Linked DNA regions of Methanolobus zinderi. Each later gene encodes a partner of the first gene's protein in a complex. Links are inferred from orthologs where the notes say so. Each region holds a gene or a part of one and is shown in the gene's direction. Other genes may lie near its edges.

Evidence for each region.
Region 2: the proteins of HWN40_RS12175 (region 1) and psmA are in contact, whole or in part, in a cryo-EM structure (PDB 6HE5), measured with the Archaeoglobus fulgidus proteins. The link is inferred for Methanolobus zinderi from one-to-one orthologs. Residues at the interface, in WP_010879468.1 of Archaeoglobus fulgidus: Asp391, Leu392, Lys393, Gly394, Met396, Phe397, Val398; in WP_010877997.1 of Archaeoglobus fulgidus: Ala30, Arg33, Gly34, Ala35, Asp51, Arg53, Val54, Lys66, Ser79, Gly80, Leu81, Val82, Met166.

The regions. Positions count from the first base shown.
Region 1 is NZ_CP058215.1:2,459,683-2,469,680, forward strand. Bases 3,958-6,769 are described here. They hold HWN40_RS12175 (proteasome-activating nucleotidase), read left to right. Parts: upstream 3,958-4,623; coding sequence 4,624-5,916; downstream 5,917-6,769. Other genes in these bases: proC (pyrroline-5-carboxylate reductase), read right to left, coding at 3,958-4,018; HWN40_RS12170 (multiprotein bridging factor aMBF1), read right to left, coding at 4,060-4,542; HWN40_RS12180 (endonuclease dU), read left to right, coding at 6,036-6,626; glmM (phosphoglucosamine mutase), read right to left, coding at 6,634-6,769. Also shown: HWN40_RS12145 (amidohydrolase family protein), read right to left, coding at 1-1,099; HWN40_RS13675 (hypothetical protein), read left to right, coding at 1,229-1,351; HWN40_RS12150 (DUF167 domain-containing protein), read left to right, coding at 1,437-1,760; HWN40_RS12155 (toprim domain-containing protein), read left to right, coding at 2,184-2,633; HWN40_RS12160 (DUF356 domain-containing protein), read right to left, coding at 2,655-3,032; more of proC, read right to left, coding at 3,203-3,957; more of glmM, read right to left, coding at 6,770-7,977; ATP-dependent sacrificial sulfur transferase LarE, read left to right, coding at 8,083-8,883; HWN40_RS12195 (GNAT family N-acetyltransferase), read left to right, coding at 8,880-9,305; HWN40_RS12200 (DUF531 domain-containing protein), read left to right, coding at 9,325-9,873; HWN40_RS12205 (DUF166 domain-containing protein), read left to right, coding at 9,898-9,998. UniProt on the Methanocaldococcus jannaschii protein: ATPase which is responsible for recognizing, binding, unfolding and translocation of substrate proteins into the archaeal 20S proteasome core particle.
Region 2 is NZ_CP058215.1:1,843,751-1,853,744, reverse strand. The notes cover bases 4,081-6,888. They hold psmA (archaeal proteasome endopeptidase complex subunit alpha), read left to right. Parts: upstream 4,081-4,988; coding sequence 4,989-5,789; downstream 5,790-6,888. Other genes in these bases: rrp4 (exosome complex RNA-binding protein Rrp4), read left to right, coding at 6,525-6,888; HWN40_RS09070 (ribosome assembly factor SBDS), read left to right, coding at 5,823-6,515; HWN40_RS09080 (Rpp14/Pop5 family protein), read left to right, coding at 4,546-4,920; rnp3 (ribonuclease P protein component 3), read left to right, coding at 4,081-4,549. In the rest of the region: nicotinate mononucleotide-dependent phosphoribosyltransferase CobT, read left to right, coding at 1-1,024; HWN40_RS09105 (response regulator), read left to right, coding at 1,502-2,263; HWN40_RS09100 (DUF4405 domain-containing protein), read right to left, coding at 2,298-2,600; HWN40_RS09095 (50S ribosomal protein L15e), read left to right, coding at 2,774-3,364; HWN40_RS09090 (RNA-binding protein), read left to right, coding at 3,361-3,816; more of rnp3, read left to right, coding at 3,809-4,080; more of rrp4, read left to right, coding at 6,889-7,289; exosome complex exonuclease Rrp41, read left to right, coding at 7,350-8,306; exosome complex protein Rrp42, read left to right, coding at 8,311-9,084; HWN40_RS09050 (50S ribosomal protein L37ae), read left to right, coding at 9,126-9,440; HWN40_RS09045 (DNA-directed RNA polymerase subunit P), read left to right, coding at 9,448-9,585; HWN40_RS09040 (ribosomal biogenesis protein), read left to right, coding at 9,592-9,994. UniProt on the Methanocaldococcus jannaschii protein: Component of the proteasome core, a large protease complex with broad specificity involved in protein degradation. The M.jannaschii proteasome is able to cleave oligopeptides after Glu, Asp, Tyr, Phe, Trp, slightly after Arg, but not after Ala.

The DNA.
Region 1 (9,998 bases):
GGATTACAGATAGTATATCGTCAGGTCTCCCCCTTCGAACGATGCTGCTTACGGGGTTTTTTATTCCTGAGAGATTACTTGAATTTCCATTGAGGATCATCACTTTAGCTCTGTTCCCTTCCATAATAGGACCTATGTTACCAAGTCCTAATACTGCTGCACCCATAAGTGTACACATAATAAATACTTGTCTGTCCTCGAGACCAAAAACTTTAGATAGTAACTCCATTTCAGAGAACATGTTGACCGAGTTGAGCATTACATTGTCAGTTCCCACGGCAACATCAATCCCGGCCTTTAGCATTTCCCTTACAGGTGCCATTCCGACCCCGGTTATGAAATTGGACCGCGGACATACGACAACAGGTATATCCATATCAGCCACTTCTTTCAGGTCAGTATGGTCAGCCTGTGTAAGATGTATAAGAAGATCAGGATCCAGGGAAAGTGCTTTGTCAATATCATCCCTGCCATTTTCCCCTGCATGGATGGCAAAGGTCTTTTGATTGCTTTTTGTAAGCTGCTCTACGGTTCTAAGGATTCGCATATCCATGTCACTGGCTCCACTCATTCCGAGCCCGTCTGCGTCAAGCAGGATGCGCTCGACCTCCTGGCGCAGTTCCTGATTCTCAGTATGAATGTCCCTGGGTCTTGCAAGTATCCTGCTCGTCACCTCTGAGTCCTGAAGAGCCTCCTGAAGTGCAAGAACTCCATCAAGACCACCTTCTCTGAAGTCAGCAAAGGCACAAGTTCCCGTCCGGAGCATATCCGTAATAGAGCGCCTCATGCCTTCCACAAGCTCATCGTGCCCGGTACTTTCGAGTACCCTGTGTTTGAGGCCATGAGGAGGCTGTACCAGTGAACTCAAATCCCTCTCCACATAATAGTCCGCACATTTTCCAAGCGGAGGGTCCTTTACCACCGAGTCACCGATATGAGTATGGGCATTTACAAAACATGGTGCTATGATATTCTCTGACCTTGTCCTCTCTTCAGCAACTTCGGTAATGATACCGTCTTTTATGGCAATATATCCCTGAATAGGTTCCAGTTCAGGGCCGTAAAGGATTGTTCCGTGGACTGTCTGCTCGCTAACCATAGAATCATCTTTTAGCAGTAGATATTCTACCTTACTACTAATATTAGTTATTATACATGCTTTTCATAGCATCGACAGATATATAAACCAATTTCCTCTTTATGGAATTGCGTATTATTAGGTCCTTGCATGAGAAAATGGCAGAGCCTATCCGTGATTGTACAGACAACCTCAATACGCTACATCAGGATAGTGCGACACAAGCCTGTCACGAGGGAAACCGGAAGGGACAGCGGGAATCCCAGAGGATGAACTTCCGGAGTTAGTGCGTCAGGCGACAGCATTATCTCACTTATTCTTTATGTCTAAGTAATCATATACGGTTACGAGCGTTGTTATGTCTTTTGAGGATGCGTTAAAACAGGCTGAGAACGGTGTCATCATCCATGTGGAAGTAACACCGGGATCCAGAAACATATGCATTCCCAGCGGATACAATCCCTGGAGAAAGAGAATAGAGGTCAGGCTCTCGGAAAATGCCCGTAAGGGTAAGGCTAACGAGCAGTTGATCGAGAACATCGCAGCTCTTTTCGACCTGAAACCATCAGACGTTGCGATCAGCAGTGGACATAAAAGCACCAGGAAATCAGTTCTTGTAAAAGGTATTGATATTTCCAGGGTCATTTCCGTTCTCAAAGCCAGCCTTGAGGGAGCCGAATAACTGTTTTTACTACGATTTTTTTATACGATCTATAAAGATACTAATTAAAGAATACTTTCACCCCGCTCGGAGTCCCTTAATATATGCGGGAAGCCATTTTACAGACTGAGGTGAAACAGATGGATGAATATTTTGAAAATCTGGTAGATAGAGCAACTTACTATGAACAGTTCGAAGAATTCGTTCGTTATTACAAGTGATAGTATTCCGGCTTCTGCCGCAAATCCCTCCTGATTCCAAACGGTTTGCTTTCGTTGCGGCAGGGAGCCTACTTTCACTTGTTCTCCGTTTATTTCTTTCTTACCCGTATATAATTAAATCAAAATACGTAGCAACTTTTAAGGCCATTGTTTTTTTATTCTTAACCTGACAGAAATATAGGGATATAAAGTATATCTGAAATCAGAGAAGTTCAGGGAATTCATGTCCAGATATAAAAAAGACCGCAGATCTCTAAAAGCACCATTGCATGTCTATGAAAAAAGACTTGAGAATATCGAAGAGATCATTGATGAGCTTCTGCACCTGCCAGAGGATACAGTGATCATAGTCGAAGGTAAAAGAGATGTCAGAGCACTTAACAGGCTTGGTATAAAAGGACATTTTGAAATGGCAACCCATGGCTCAACTTCAAATCTCTGCGAGGATATTGCAAAAACAGGCAAAAATGTGATAATCCTGACAGACTGGGACCGTCGGGGGAACATGCTCATGTCCGATCTGACAAAGCATTTCCATTCCCTTGGTGTAAACCCCGATGTCAGGATACGTGAACGTCTGATAGCTATTGTCCAGAAAGAAATAAAAGATGTGGAAGGCCTTCCCACCTACGTCCTGAAATTAAGACATATAACAGGATATTCCACACTTTAAGACTAAATTCGTTAAGATCGATCAGAAAGTATCGTTATGATGTGGTTCCCACGTCCTTTCAAATTCAGGATAGAGTTCGGACTTATCCATCAGTTCGGTGTATACATCATGCCTCGGGCTGACTATAACCACATGGGCAGGTGGATGTATCTTCCTAAGCTTGCTTATTGCCGCACCTGCATTGTTGTCAAGTTCAACAAGAGCGGCTGAACTACATTTAGCCCTGAGCGGAACGCCGGCAACGCTTACAAGCAGGTTGTCAGCAAAGTTTGGTTCGATCCGTTTTGGTTTGGAGGCGAACCTCATGTGTCCATAATGTTCAAGGTCATGTAGTGCAACATTTACTTTATCCGGATTATCGCCCCGGATTACGGCAAAAGATTTTACTTCGATCCCCATTTTAATTTTATCCCCCTGTTTTTTTACTTGCTAGTTTATTTCAATCCTTTTTGTTTTTCTACCCTCTCCACGGCAGTATAGAAATACCAGCTTAAATCTTATTAAAACTTTGCGATATAATAAGCTTTTCTATTTTGATTCGTATAAAAATAATAAAAGGTAAATATTAATTAATCCCCAAGTTCCTTAGAACGGTTAGAAGATGCTATAACGGCATTCATAAAAGCAGCCCTCACACCGCTTTCTTCGAGCACATGAACACCCCTTATGGTCGTTCCTCCCGGGGAGGTGACCATATCCTTTAGTTCTCCGGGATGCGTACCGGTCTCAAGTGCAATCTTAGCGGCACCAAGTACGGTCTGTGCCGCAAGTACCAGTGCACTGTTCCTGTCAAGACCTTCAAATACAGCCCCATCGGCCATTGCCTCGATAACAGGAAAAATAAACGCAGGTCCGCTTCCAGAGAGTCCGGTCACTGCGTCCATAAGGTGTTCCGGCACGATCAAAGAGCTACCCACCAGTTCGAAGATCTCCAGTACATCATCAGCATCTTCTACGGATGCGTTTTTACCGGGCGATATTGCAGAAGCTGCTTCGGCTACTGTTGCGGCAATATTGGGCATCACCCGTACAACACGTGTATCCGGCTTGAGCTCTCTCTCAAGTGCTTCCAGTTTGACACCTGCTGCGATAGATACGACCAGTTTGTCAGAGCCGATCTCAGCTCTTATATTATGAAGAATGGATTTCAATATCTGTGGTTTTACGGCAAGGATGATAATATCAGAATTTTGTATTGTATCCAGATTATCCGTTGATACGTTGATTCCGAGATCATCGTGCAGCTCCTTAAGAGATGCTTCGAAAACATCACTTGCATATATGTCAGAAGCAGGAATGATCCCTGAAGCATGGATACCTCTTATTAAAGAACTTCCCATTTTTCCTGTTCCGATAAAACCAATTTTTTTTCCGTCCAAGCCCATTATAACCACTAGATCCTCTTGTCAATAAAAATAAAAATAAATCATTTCCTTTTGATCGTTACTATATCGCCGAGCGTAGTACCTTTGTTCAGGCGCTCTCCACTCCAGTCATCCTGGCTGGTCCTTTCCGTAAGCTTGATGTCCAGTTCCCTTTCCAGCTTTTTACGGACATCCTCTTCCGGTACGATATCTCCCCGTTCAAGCTTTTTGACCAGCGATGACTTCTCTTTTATCTTGTGAGCAAGTTCATCGTGTGTAAGCTGCTTTTTCTCCCTTGCTTCCTTGATGATAGAATCGTAATCAGGCACAAGTTCATCAGTAAAGGTCTCAAAACCTTTTGGTTTAGATTTTTTCCTCCGCTGGGCAGCAGGTGCTGTTGGTGCTATTTTTCGGGATACCGGTGTGCGTTTATCCACGTTTTTACCATATTGTGAACATCTTCCACAGACAGTGAGTTCACTACCGTCTATACTTACTTTAAAAGAAGGCCCCTTAATATCGGTGCCACATATTTCACATTGCATAGATCTCAACTCATACAAGCCAAATCTCGTCTTTACGAAAGGGCTATATACCCTTCGGGCTTAAATAATGTTCGGAGGCATATGAGCGAAACCACTGACAGTGATGTAAATAATCACGAAAGATACGATTTCACAGGCGTTAACAAGGCGGAATTCGGTTATGCCGGTGCAGGAAGCGAAGAGGATTTTTCAAAGTACCTTCTTGACCGCATGAGGCAACTCGAATCGCGCAACAGCATGCTAAAAGAACAATGCGATCAGATGGAATCTGAGAAGCGCTTTGTTGAAAGCCAGAAATTGAAATATGAAAGAGAGGTCAGAAGGCTTCAGTCTGAGATCGACCGTCTGAAGACCGTTCCATTGGTAGTTGCCACTATAATGGATGTGATCAGCAATGATAAGATCCTTGTGAGAAGCTCTACAGGTCCTCAGTTCATGGTCAATGTATCCCAATACATAGACGACGACAGCCTTGTACCCGGTACCAAGGTAGCTTTGAACCAGCAGACCCTGGCAATTGTCGATGTAATTCCTGCTACCGAAGATCCGACAGTCTCCGCAATGGAAGTTGTAGAGGCCCAGGATGTCGATTTCAATGATGTTGGTGGTCTTGACGAGCAGATACAGGAATTGATAGAATCTGTGGAACTGCCGCTCTTAAAGCCGGATTCATTTGCCCGTATAGGTATATCCCCGCCAAAAGGAGTATTACTGTACGGTGAGCCGGGAACCGGTAAGACGCTACTTGCAAAAGCCGTTGCCCACAGGACACAGGCTACCTTTGTAAGAGTAGTGGGTTCCGAATTGATACAGAAATATATCGGAGACGGTGCCAAGCTTGTAAGGGATCTGTTCGACATGGCCAGAAAGAAATCCCCGAGCATATTATTCATAGATGAACTTGATGCCATCGCATCAAGACGTCTGAATGACACAAACGGAGCTGACCGTGAGGTACAGAGAACTCTGATGCAATTGCTTGCAGAGATGGATGGTTTTGACAGCAGGGGAGAGATACGTATCATTGCAGCCACAAACAGGCTGGATGTACTGGATCCTGCAATCCTGAGACCGGGAAGGTTTGACAGGGTAGTTTACGTACCGATGCCTGATGAAGAGGCAAGGGCAAATATCCTGAAGATCCACTCACGCTACATGAACCTTGGAGAGGATGTTGATTTCAAAAAGCTTGCCCGTATGACCGAAACTGCAAGCGGAGCAGACCTGAATGCAATTGCAATGGAAGCAGGTATGCTTGCCGTCAGATTCGACAAGGAATCCATTGGAATGCAAGATTTCCTTGAATCCACCAGGAAAGTCATGTCAAAACTCGAAAGCAAACAGGAAGAATTACCAACAGGAATGTTCGGCTAATTCAGCCTCATTTTTTATTTTACGGGCTTCGATTGATCAGACCAGTAATTATCCTGTATCTGAGTGAAATCTCTGCCAATCGGTAAATTACTTCTGCAATCTTCTGTATAATTGCTTTTGTGAGCAGACGTTTTCATATCAAAGAAGAGATTCGCATACTGGGTATCGATGACTCTGCCCTGATAAGTGAAAAGATACTTGTTGTAGGGGCTTTTTTCAGGGGAGGGCTGTGGATGGACGGTGTAATGAGTTCCTACCTTACAAAGGACGGACTGGATGGTACGGATACTCTGATGGAAATGGTCAAAAGCAGTAAACATTATCCTCAGATCCGCATCATAATGCTGGATGGCATAACATATGGCGGATTCAATACCATAGACATAGTTCAACTATATGAGGAAACCGATATACCTGTAATAGTCCTGATGAGACAGCTTCCTGATTTTGAGATGATAGACAGGGCACTGTCATACCTCCCACATAAAGAAATGCGCAGTGAAATAATCAAAAAGGCAGGAAAAATAGTAAAGGTGAATACAGGAGATGTCAACAACCCGGTCTACATCCAGTGCAGCGGGATAGAAATGAAGGACGCTGCCACAATAGTCCGGATCAGCGCCACAAGAAGTAATATACCTGAGCCTCTGCGTGTGGCTCATCTAATTGCCACAGGGATCATTCTCGGTGAATCAAGAGGAAAAGCCTGAAGCATCATCATGCCTTGCATTCTTCCACAAGCTTTACTCCGTCCTGCATCAATGCTTCTGCTCTGTCCTGTGTCTTCGATTCTGCGAAAATGCGTATGATGGGCTCGGTTCCTGAAGGCCTCACGAGTACCCAGCCGTCACTATACCACACTTTAACCCCGTCAATGGTATCCACCTTATTTTCACTGCCTTCAAAAGACTGTTTCACTTTTTCCATGGTATCTTCAAGATCATCACATTTGATCTTTGTTTTGGAATTATAATATACAGGAACACTTGATGCAAGTTCGGAAAGTTTTTTTCCGTTCGCGATGATTTCCAGGAATTTCGCACAGGCCATGCCACCGTCACGACAGTACTGGTGTTCAGGGAAGATGAGCCCGCCATTGCCTTCACCACCGAACACAGCATCAATTTCCATCATCTTACGGGCAACGTTGATAGAACCCACTGCCGTCCATACAAGATCTACACCTGCATCTTCAGTAATATCCACCATCCTGGAAGAAGAGCTTACAGGCGTTACCACATGACCTTTTTTCCGCTCAAGTACATACTTTGCCATCATCGCAAGCAGCACGTCTTCCGGTATGAAATTGCCCTTTTCATCAATGAAAACCGCACGGTCAGCGTCGCCATCCTGGGCCACTCCCATAACGGCACCTGTTGTTTTCACAAGATCGATCAGCTCCACAAGAACATCAGGAGTTGGCTCGGGATTTCTCCAGGGGAACGTTCCATCCACCTGTGAATTGATAGTAATCACTTCGCAGCCGAGTTTCTGGAGAAGGAAAGGAAGAGTTACAGAGCCCGCTCCGCAACCGGTGTCCATTACCACTTTGAACCTTTTGTCACGAATACTTTTACTGTCAACTGAGTTTATTATTCCGTTAAGGTAGTACTCATTGGCATTGAGATCGGTTCTAAGATCTCCCGTCCTCTCCCATGATACGGCTGAGAATTCCCTGGAATAGTATATTTTCTCAACTTCCTTCTCCCCTTCCCTGGAGAATTCACTACCATCCGCAGCCACAAGTTTTACTCCGTTGTACTCACGGGGGTTATGCGAGGCAGTTATCACGATACCTGCGTCGGCATGATCCTTTACATAATATTGAATAGAAGGCGTGGGGACTATTCCCACATCTATAACTGTCAGTCCTGCAGACAGTGCACCTGCTATAGCAGCAGATTTGAGCATCTCTCCTGAAGCTCTCGTATCCCTGCCTATGGCCACCGTTCCCTTTGAACCCATATAGGTACCAACACTTCTGGCAACATCGATCACAAGCTGAGGATTAATGTATTCGTTTGCTATTCCCCTAACACCATTTGTTCCAAAAAACGCCATTTAAATATCACCCGTGTACAATAATCAGATATTATCTTAGAACTAAGACTTTATGCTATTCTTAATGTGATTATCTTAATAAGGCATTTTCCCATATTCAGTAATATGATGGAAAAAAAGATCACAGAGCTTGAAACTGCGATCAGGGATAAAGAAAGTGCCATTGTAGCCTTTTCGGGAGGAGTTGATAGTGCAACCCTGACATATCTGGCTCACAGGGTACTTGGAGACAGGGCAGTGGCCGTCACCGTCAAATTACACTCATTTCCGGACAGGGAGCTTGAGCATGCCAGAAATGTCGCCCGGGAGATAGGGATCAGACACCATGTCATATTCTTCAATGAACTGGAAATACCTTCAATAGCCAGCAACACTGCCCAAAGATGCTACCATTGCAAGAAAGAGATACTGCATCTGCTTGATGATGTCAGACAGGAATTCGGGTTCAATGTTATCATGGAAGGCAGTAACGCTTCAGACAGGAATGTCTACAGACCGGGAAGAAAAGCCATTCAGGAAAGCTCTGAGCCCGTTTACTCCCCTTATCTTGAACTCGATATTACAAAGGAAGAAATACGTGAGATTGCCAGAAGTGCAGGACTCTCTGTTGCCGGAAGACCTCCATCTCCCTGCCTTGCCTCAAGGTTTCCCTACGGAAATAAATTGACAGAAGATGCGATCAAAAGAGTTGAACTGGCAGAGAATTTCCTCTCGGATCTGGGGTTTGCGGAGCTGAGAGTTAGGGATCATAACGGAATAGCCCGTATCGAACTAAAACCCTTTGATTTCAGGGATATGCTCATGCACAGGAAAAATATCGTTTCTTACTTCAAAGACATTGGTTTTGATTATGTGACACTGGATCTGGAAGGATTCAGAAGTGGCAGTATGGATGAGATATTGTGAACCCGGATATATCCATTCGTGACGCAATGGAAGATGATCTCAAAGCCATAAAGATACTGATGTCAATATATTTCCTTGACATAGAGGAAATACCAGCGGACAATTTTGCAGTTGCAGAACTCGATGGGAGAATAATAGGTGCGTGTGCCCTTGTGTATGATATTTTTCCAGAGATCCATTCAATAGCTGTGCATCCCAGTTACCGTGGAAAAGGAATCGGCAAATCCCTTATACAATACCTATTACCAAGAGTCAGGGATGAGAGTTCTGTTTATGCCAGAACGACATCCCCTGGATTTTTTGAAAAGGCAGGGTTTGTGGAAACGGATCCTTTGAAAAAGACAGAAATATGGGAAGACTGTGCAGAATGCAACAGGTTAAATACATGTAATCAATCTGTCATGTGCCTTAAACTGGAATAAAAAAGAAAACGGTGAAATTATGCTGACCCTTGGAATAGTGAATACATATGATAAAATAAAGGTTCTTGATGCCCATTACAGGGCCATTGCAAGGGCTGCTCCCATATGCCATGCCTTCGGATTCTCTTTGGCTTTGTTTGATTTTCCCTTTAAGATGACAGCCGATGAACTCGTGGACTATGTGGCCGACAAGACCACCATCGGTGAATCCGGAAAATTCCTTCGCCTGCTGCATGAGAACAGGAAGCTCTTTGTATTCGACCTCCCAAAAAAAGGATTCCAGGCCCAGTTTGGCTCAGTTGTGGTCACATCCTCAAAACCCGAGGATAAAAATGCCATAAGCCCGGAAGAACTGGCTAATGAGATCATGAATAACAGATCATTCCTGCTGCTTGTGGGACTGGGGCACAAAGGTCTGCCAAAAAAACTCTTAGGAATGGCACCATATCATCTTGATATCACAGGGAATGGTATTTCCCTGGAAACTTGCACCGCCATCGGGTGTATTCCGGCATATCTCATGGGACTTGTGAATTCAAAGGCAGGTATCCAGGGGAAACCTAATTAAGATTTGATACCGAAAAATCCCGACATGCGTCTTAACGTCTTTTATTCAGGCGATTTCGGAAAAAAAGTGATTGGAAACCTCATAAACTCCGACAGATTCTGTGTGTCCTGTGGAGACCTGTGTGA
Region 2 (9,994 bases), 620 kb from region 1 along the record:
ATGTGTTCTTGCCAACACCGAAACAGCCTATATAGAGGGTCTTTCGGCGGCAGGAAAAACTGCAAAGCTTACAGACTACACTCCGGCAGGAGATGCGGAAGTATTGTACAAGGGGACTATAATTGATATTCCCATCCTGCCAATGACACCTCCCTATGACACTCCCACTCCCGCACTCATAACAAGGGCTGCACTGCAGCTTACAGGTGTGCCTCACTTACTTGTGAACGCAGGCCTGAGGGTAATGCCTGCAAAGGAGGTTCCGCTTGTGGATATAGGGGGTCAGCCGGGTCTGGATATAAGGGGGCCTGTTGCGGTCATGGATGTTGAAAAGGCCTTTAATAATGCATTCAAACTGGGTCAGGAGCTTGCTGAGAAGCATGATTTTGTAATGATCGGTGAGAGTATACCCGCGGGTACAACAACGGCCAATGCGGTGTTGCAGTCTCTGGGTTATGACGGTAATGTAAGCAGCAGCTCATCCTCAAATCCTCTGCAGCTCAAAAGAGAGGTAGTTGAAGCCGCACTTAAGTCCTCGGGCATTACATTCGGTTCTCTCCGTGATGATCCGTTCAAAGCCATAAGCTGTGTGGGTGATCCCATGATGGTGGCGGTTGCGGGCATTGCCGCAGGTCTTGGTGATACGCGCGTGATTCTTGCAGGTGGCACTCAGATGGAATCCATATATGCGGTGATCAAACACCTGGGATACCCCACTGACAGCATAAGCATCGTCACGACAAGTTATGTTGCAGGTGACGAGTCCGCCAGTTTTGCTGATATATCCAGAGAGCTTGGTGCAAGTTGCTATGGTGTGGATCCGTGCTTTGGTGATTCCTGTTCAGAGGGTTTGAGGCAGTATGAGCTCGGTTTTGTCAAAGAAGGCGTTGGTGCCGGAGGTGCGATATGCCTCGCGCTCATGCATGGTAAGACCAGGGAGGACATCCGCCGGGAGATCGAAGGGCTCTGTAATGAGCTGTGCAAACTAGGCAATCTTGAAGGTGTGATGTGTGAGGAAAGCTGATCCTGGGGATCGGATATCATTCACATAAGCGGTCTGGTACCGCCAAATATATCATAGATAAGATTTATTCAGGGGATACTGCCTGAATTTAAGGGGCTGTGGCCTAGTCCGGCATGGCGACGGGCTCCAGCGGATAAATGATGAACAACGGGTCTACTGAGGCTTGCCCGACGGGGTCGGCCTGTGAGGAACCGTTGGAGCACTGATAAAGGCTCTTAAAATGATGCTGTGTTTTGCAGCAGTTCGGAGAGACCCGTCGATCGTGAGTTCAAATCTCACCAGCCCCATCTAATTTTCTTCTCTTTCTGACTTATTGTATCTCTTTCGCCTAAAATTTTATATGCTGACAGTTCAATATCTATGGATTAAGCACGGTTTTTGTCAGCAAATTAAATGCAGGAAAGATTAAATAACCATCATATTTATATTGAGACGCATTTAATAATCTGAGATGTGCAGTAAAATGGAGTATCGGTGATGCAGAAAAGGGACAAAGTACTCATAGTTGATGATGAACAGGCCATCGTGGAATTGATGGGACTCTATCTGAAATCGGATTATGAGGTCATCAATGCATATAATGGCAGAGAAGCACTGGAAAGAGTAAAAACTGACAAACCTGATATAGTCCTTCTCGATGTAATGATGCCTGACATGAATGGCTATGAGGTCTGCAGGATCCTGAAAACCTCTGTTGAGACCCAGTTCCTGCCCGTGATCATGGTGACTGCATTATCAGGCAAGGATGACCGTATAAAAGGGATTGAGGTCGGTGCTGACGAATTCCTTGGTAAGCCCGTGAACAGACTGGAGCTTGTAACCAGGGTGAAGTCACTGCTGCGCATAAAACATCTTCAGGACAAGATACTGGCTGAAAGGAACGACGCCATGAGCTATTTTGAAGAAGCGGGATTCATTGCTGTTGTCATCGATCCTGACCTGAAGATAAACCAGATCAACAAAAAGGGTAATGAAACCTTCGGATATGAGGAGTTTGAACTGATAGGTCAGGATTTTGTGGATACGCTTATTCAGGAGGATATGAGGGCTGAAGTAAGAGCTTCTCTTAAGAAAGCTGTTGGAGGTAACTCTGACCTTCCGGATTTTTCCGAAGTAAAGGCAGAATGCAAGGATGGCAGTGAAGTTTTGATTCGCTGGTATGATTCCCTGCTCACCGACGATGAAGGTAATGTAACGGGAATGATGTGTTCAGGTGAAGATCTGAGTATGCTGGAATGATCTGGCTGAACTGAACTGCATTTATAAACCTGGTTCATTCCTGGTCTGCTAATTCACATTTTTTGTTATTATTCCTGGTTAAGATATTGCGTGTCGCACAGACTATCCATTTTTTGTGCAGGGCCAGGTGTAATCCGACCATTGCTGTCATAAGGATTGCTGAGCGGTTATGGGTAAGTGTCCAGCTTGCCTTGGTCAGTCCAAGATACTCCTGATATCTGCCATGTCTTACTCCACCGGGTATGAGAAGATACATAACAAGGCCTGTGATGAGGACCATAATGAACAGCAGTGTGAGGATTAGATCGACATAATAATTTGCCTTTGTTCTATTCATTGCAGTCTGATTGTGTCTTACTTATAAAATGATTTTGTTTTCAAATTGGCAAAAAACTTTAAATCATATCAGGTTGGTACTAGTCCTGTTTCATTGTCGGGATCTGTCCCGTGGGAATGTAGCTTTGATATAAGCTGAACCGTGAAACAAGAAGATGAAACAAGGTGAATATATTGTCCAGATCATTTTACGCATACATAAAGGATGCATGGAAGAATCCTGACGAGAATTACGTCAGCGAGCTCAGATGGGAAAGGCTCCAGGAATGGAGAAAGGAAGGCTCTGTCACAAAGGTCAGGCGTCCTACAAGAATTGACCGTGCTCGCTCACTCGGATACAAGGCAAAACAGGGAATAGTAGTTGCCCGCGTAAAGGTACGCAGGGGAGGTCTTAGAAGACCCAGGTACATGCGTGGAAGACGTACACACAACATGGGTAAGAACAAGATAACTGCAGGCAAGAGCATCCAGAGGATTGCAGAAGAGCGTGCAGGAAGAAAGTTCCCCAACCTGGAAGTACTGAACTCTTACTGGGTAGGAGAGGACGGTAAGCTCAAGTGGTACGAAGTTATCCTCGTAGACCCAAACCATCCTGTTATCAAGAGCGACAGGAATCTCAACTGGATCTGCAACAGTACTCACAAAGGCCGTGCCCAGCGCGGTAAGACCAGTGCAGGCCGCAAGGGCAGAGGTATGATGGGACGCGGTACCGGTACTGAGAAGACCAGACCAAGTATCAGGTCAAACGAAAACAAAGGAAAGTGATCCATTATATCGGCTTGCGTGTGATCGCGCATTCGACTGAAGATCCCGCCAGGGTCAGAAAGGCCCTGGACTTATTTTTACTGAATTCCACTGACAGAGCTGACGACGATAAGCTTTCTGAATCCGTGGAAATTATTGATGCTGAAGGCCACTATGGCAATTCCATCAAGATCTTCAGTGCACAGGTTTCACGCAAACAGGAATCTAAAGCTCTTGCCCGATTTATCAGGCAGAATATGTCAGATGAGGATGTAGAGCTCCTCAGGTCTGAGATGCCGGATCGTCTTGATGATGCGCAGGTATTTCACATGAGGTTTGACAAGCAGGCTGCCTTTGAGGGGCAGGTTGAGATGACGTCCTCCTCGGATGCCATAGCGATCCGTGTAAAGATAGCCACATATCCCAAAAACCGTGAGAAGGCCGGAAGGATTGTGGAGGAATTGTTTGGTTGAATCCGGATACTACGACCTCAATGTTAGTTTTGTTCCAGAGAGCAGCAACCGGGTCGAAGAGCTAGCTGCAACTGCAGGTCATCTGGGATACAGTGGCATTGCCATAAACTATCCTGCCAATTCTAAGATATCCGTAGGTGATCTTGACTCTGAGGATATAGAGATCTTCTCAGCTGTGGCGATCAGGCCTAAAAATGCCTCGAAGATCCACAGTATTGTTGACAGGTACCGGGACAGAGTTGACCTTATTACGGTATGTGGTGGAATTGAAAGTATTAACCGGGCTGCCATCGAGAATCCAAGGGTTGACATTCTTACGGATATGAATATGGGCCGGGAAAGTGGTTTTAATCACGTGCTTGCAAAGGCAGCCAGTGATAATAATGTAGCTGTTGCCTTTGACCTTGGGAGTCTTATCAGGCTGAGGGGAGGTAACAGGGTACATGCGTTAAGCAATTTCAGAAAGAATCTGCAACTTGTACGAAAATACGATGTCCCTTATCTGCTGACCAGCAGTCCTCAATCGGTCTATGATATGCGTGCACCCAGGGAACTCATCGCCCTTGCTGCATTGTTCGGGATGTCCCGTGAGGAAGCGATACGGGGCCTGAGCACAATTCCTGAAGCGATCATTTCCGGGAACCGCCCTCCAGAGGGATATCTCTGTGAAGGTGTCGAGATAATCGGAACGGACATCGAGGATGAATGCTCCCGGGGAGATGATATCGTATGAAGATATTACCTCCGACGTTGCGTGATGGCAGGAGATATCTGGCTTTCGAGCTCATTGCTGAAGGACCTGTGAAAAGAGATGACCTGATAAGGGAGATATTCTCGGCCGCCGGTTCACTTCTTGGCGATGTGGGTGCAAGTGAATGTGCTATCAGGTTGCTCGCCTTTGAAGACATGAAGGGAGTGGTTCGCTGCTCACCTGAAAGGACGAGCAATACCCGTGCAGTTCTTGCAACCATCAGGGATGTCAGGGGTACCAGAGTTCTCTTCCATGTCCTGGGAATATCGGGCACCGTTCGGGCTGCAACAAAAAAGTATTTAGCGGGTGTGGATGTATTTAACCCGGTAGAACAGTCACATATAAATGAGTAGAATGCATATTTCAGCTAGTAAGACTACAGATTACTATTCACTATTTTAATACAGGAGATGAAGTTAAGATGCAAATGACACCACAAATGGGTTATGATCGTGCAATTACTGTTTTCAGTCCCGATGGGCGTCTTTTTCAGGTAGAGTATGCCAGGGAGGCAGTTAAGAGGGGTACAACTGCAGCGGGTGTAAAAGCAAAGGACGGAGTAGTTCTTCTTGTAGATAAAAGGATCACAAGCAGACTCATCGAAGCAGAATCCATTGAAAAGATATTCCAGATCGACGATCACATAGGTGCAGCCACATCAGGTCTTGTGGCCGACGCCCGTGCACTGGTTGACAGGGCAAGGGTGGAAGCCCAGATCAATAAGGTCTCTTATGACGAGCAGGTAGGCGTAGAGGTACTTGCAAAGAAAATATGCGACCACAAACAGAGCTACACCCAGTACGGTGGTGCCCGTCCCTATGGTACCGCTCTGCTGATAGCAGGTGTTGACGACTCAAGACCACGCCTTTTCGAAACCGATCCGAGCGGTGCACTGCTTGAGTACAAGGCAACCGCAATCGGTGCAGGCAGAAATTCATTCATGGAGATCTTCGAATCTGACTACAAGGACGACATGGATATGGAAGATGCGATCATGCTCGGCATGAAGGCACTTTACAGGTCCACAGAAGGCAAGCTCAATGCAGCTACCCTGGAGGTAGGACTTGTAACACTCGAACAGAGACAGTTTATAAAGCTCTCCGAGGAAGAGGTCGAAAAGTACGTAGACCGTATCCAGGAAGAACTCAAGGACGAGTTCGCAGAAGGAGAGGAAGAAGAGGAAGAGAGTTCCGAGAATCCTGAAGAAGGACCCGACGAATAAGTGATAAATTACAGGAATAAGGGGTGAAAGAAAATGGTATCACTTGATGAGGCAGTAATTGCAAGGCTCAAGAAAGGTAAACATCAGTTCGAGGTATTGGTAGATCCCGATGGAGCGTTTGCACTGAACAGGGGCGAAGATGTTAAGATTGAAGATATACTCGCAGTCGAATCTATTTTCACCGACGCTCATCAAGGAGACCATGCAGCCGAATCCGACATCGAGAACACCTTTGATACTACCGATGTAATTGAGGCCGCCCGTCAGATACTGGAACACGGTGAACTCCAGCTTACAACCGAGCAGAGAAAGTTCCTGCTTGAGGAAAAGACCAAGCAGGTTGTAACCGTCATTGTACAGAATGCGATCAACCCCCAGACAAAGACCCCGCATCCACGGGCAAGGATCGAGGCTGCCATGGAAGAGGCAAAGGTCCATATAGATCTTTTCAAGGGCGTGGATGAGCAGGTCAATATTGTTATGAAGGCCATCCGTCCTATCATCCCCATCAGGTTCGAAGAGGTCGATATAGCTGTGAAGATACCTGCGGAATATGCTGCCAAATCCTATGGAGATGTCTCCAAGTTTGGAAACCTTGTGAAGAACGAGTGGCAGAATGACGGATCCTGGGTTGCGGTTGTAAGAATGCCTGCGGGTCTGCAGAATGACTTCTACGGACTGGTGAACCACCTGACCAAAGGGGATGTTGAAACTAAACTTTTATGAGGATGGATAATGGAACGAGAAATAGTGTTTCCGGGCCAGCTCCTGTCTGAGAACAAGGCAGACTCGGGCTCCGGTACTTATGTGAAAGACGGAAAGGTCTATTCTCTTTTATACGGGGTCAAGAATACAAGAAACAAGATATCCGTGATCCCGTTCTCTGGAAAATACATTCCTTCAAGTAAGGATTTTGTAATTGGTACTGTTATTGAGGTAACTCCTTCAAACTGGATATTTGACATCGGTTCTCCCTATGATGGTCTGCTGCATGTCTCCGAGTATCCTAAAAGAGTTGACTCCGACAAAATGCCAGGTATAATGGATGTTGGTGATTCAGCACTGTTACGTGTTAAAGATGTGAATCCTTCCATGAAGGTGGAACTTTCCATGCGTGAGAGGGGCTTGAAGCCTCTTAAAGTGGGCAGGATAATCGAAGTTGTACCTGCAAAGGTCCCCCGGGTCATAGGACACGGCGGCTCGATGGTCTCGATGCTTAAAAAAGAAGCAGACAGCGAGATCTTCGTGGGCCAGAACGGAAGGATCTGGATCAACGGAAAAGAAAATGATATGGATCGTCTTACCGAAGCTATAGACATGATCATGAAGCAGTCCCATACAAGCGGACTGACGGACAGGGTCTGTCAGTTCCTGAGAGATGAGGGAGATGTTGATGCTGAGGAAGACCTTGCTGAGGCCGAAGAAGTAGAAGATGAAAGCGAAATTCCTGAAGATACCTACAGAAAGGTAGACGCACTTCTGGATGAAACGGACGATTGATCCGGATATACCCTTTTTGCAAAAGTTAGCGGCCGATTGCGTGAAAGTTGGAGAATTAGTATGAATGATAAACCTGAAAAGTTCATTGATGAGAATGGTTTACGCCTGGACGGCAGGCAAATTGATGAAATAAGACCGATGACGATCAAGATAGGAGTGCTGTCACGTGCTGACGGTTCCTGTTATCTGGAATGGGGCAACAATAAGATACTTGCAGCAGTTTACGGCCCCAGGGAACTTCATCCCAGAAGACTGCAGAAAGCCGATTCTGCACTGATCAGATACAGATATAACATGGCGGCTTTCTCAGTAGAGGACCGTGCAAGACCTGGTCCGAGCAGGAGAAGTATCGAGATATCAAAGGTAAGTCGTGAAGCCTTCGAACCTGTTGTGATGACACATCTTTATCCAAGTGCTGTTATCGATGTCTTTGCAGAGGTTCTGCAGGCAGATGCCGGTACAAGGACCGCTGCTATCAACGCAGCTTCAATTGCCCTGGCAGATGCCGGAATCCCCATGAAAGGTCTTGTAGCTGCCTGTGCGGTAGGGAAGGTTGACGGAAAACTTGTCCTCGATCTTAACAAGCCCGAAGATAACTATGGTGAGGCAGACCTGCCCATAGCAATTACCCAGGACGGGGAGATCACACTTTTGCAGATGGACGGCGACCTGACACAGGAAGAGTTCAAGGAAGCTATCAAGCTGTGTAAGGAAGGTTGCTACCAGATCCTTGAGATGCAGAAAGAGGCTTTAAAGACCAAGTTCTCAGATGATGCTGATATAGACATACCCGATGACATCGACGAAGATGTAGATGTTGAAGCATTGGAAAAATGTGATACAGAGGATTCCGGGGAAGAAGACGTTTCCGATGAATCGGAAGAGGATGAAGGATCCGAGGACGTGGATGACGAAGAAGAGCCGGAGGATGTAGAAGAGGATTTCGTCGATACTGTTGAAGAGAAGACAGACGATGAAGAGGATACTACCGAGGGAGGTGAGGTCCGTGAGCAATGAAGTAATGTCTGTGTTGAAAAGGGATTATATTTACAACCTTATGCTCAAGGGAAAACGTACCGATGGTCGTGCTTTTGATGAAGTAAGGGATATTGAAGTTAAGACAAATGTTATCGATAAAGCCGAGGGCTCCGCATGGGTCAAGTATGGCGATACTGAAGTACTCGTCGGAGTAAAAATGCAGGTCGGAACTCCGTTCCCGGATTCAGCCGGTGAAGGTGTCATTATAACGAGTCTCGAACTCAATCCGATCGCTTCTCCTGATTTTGAGGCAGGTCCTCCAAGGGAGAATGCCATTGAGATGGCCAGGGTGACCGATCGTGGTGTCCGTGAATCAGGCGCAATTGATTTAAGTAAGTTGTGTATTACGGAGGGAGAAGAAGTATGGATGGTCTTTATCGACATCCATGTGCTCAATAATGGCGGAAACATACAGGATGCTTCCTCCATGGGTGCCATAGCAGCTTTGTTAACAACCACCATACCTGCGGAAAGTGCAGGAAAGGGCGAAGACATTGCTATGCCCGTCAAGGACATGCCTCTGGGAGTTACCGTGATAAACATTGGCGGCTCACTGATGGTAGATCCTGAACTTGATGAAGAGACGGTATGTGATACCAAGATCACTGTGGTCTCAAATAAGGACGGTTCGATCTCTGGAATGCAGAAGAGCGGTGACGGTGCATTGACGGAGGAACAGCTTTTGAAGGCTGTGGAAATGGCATGTGAGAAGGCAGCCGAGCTACGTGAGGCTCATCTCTCGGACCTCCAGAACTGATAGTATTAATATAATTCATTTGATTCAAGGAGATTAGATTCATGGCAAAAAAATATACGAGAAAAGGACGTGTATCCAGATCAGCAGGAAGGTTTGGTGTACGCTACGGTAGAAAGGACCGTAAACTTGTAGCGGATCTTGAATATAAGATGCGCATGCCACATGTGTGTGCAAGATGTGCACGTCCGACTGTCGGCAGAGTAGGTACAGGTATCTGGAAATGCAGCAAGTGTGATTACACATTTGCAGGCGGTACCTATCTTCCACAGACCAGTGTAGGTAAGACTGTTGCACGTTTTGTAAGGAAAGCCACCGAAAAGGCAGAGAAAGCAGAAAAGGCAGAGAAAGTAGAGTAAGGTGAGCATGGATTACAAATGCACCAGATGCAAACGAAATGTTGAGATCGACTATGAGTACACAGGTATTCGCTGTCCGTACTGCGGACACAGGATACTTGTCAAAGAGCGTCCGACATCAATCAAACGCGTCAAGGCTCAGTAGAAGTAAATGTTAATTACTTCTTCTCGCAAACCTTCAGCCAGTACACGTACCCTGTGTAAGTTACTGGCATCTTTTTTCAACTGCGCTTATTTCAATCGCGGTAAAATGGGAATGGGCGAGGTTCTGGAACATGCAGACACCAGCCCTCTCATGGTGATTGGCGAGTATCACGGAAATCCCGGAAGTATCAGTGTATATGACCCGGATGGTTTCTGCGTTCTCTCAATTTACATGTCAGTATGGACATCCGATGAACCCTACTGTAGTCCCGGGTCCGCAGAGACTTCTCTGGAAGGGGAGGGTGAACTTGCTCCGGTATTATCTGAGTTGCTTCAGATGGATGAAGATTCTTCAGCTGTTCAGAAGATTATCATATCAGATAAACAGATAGATTTTTTAGAAGGCGAAA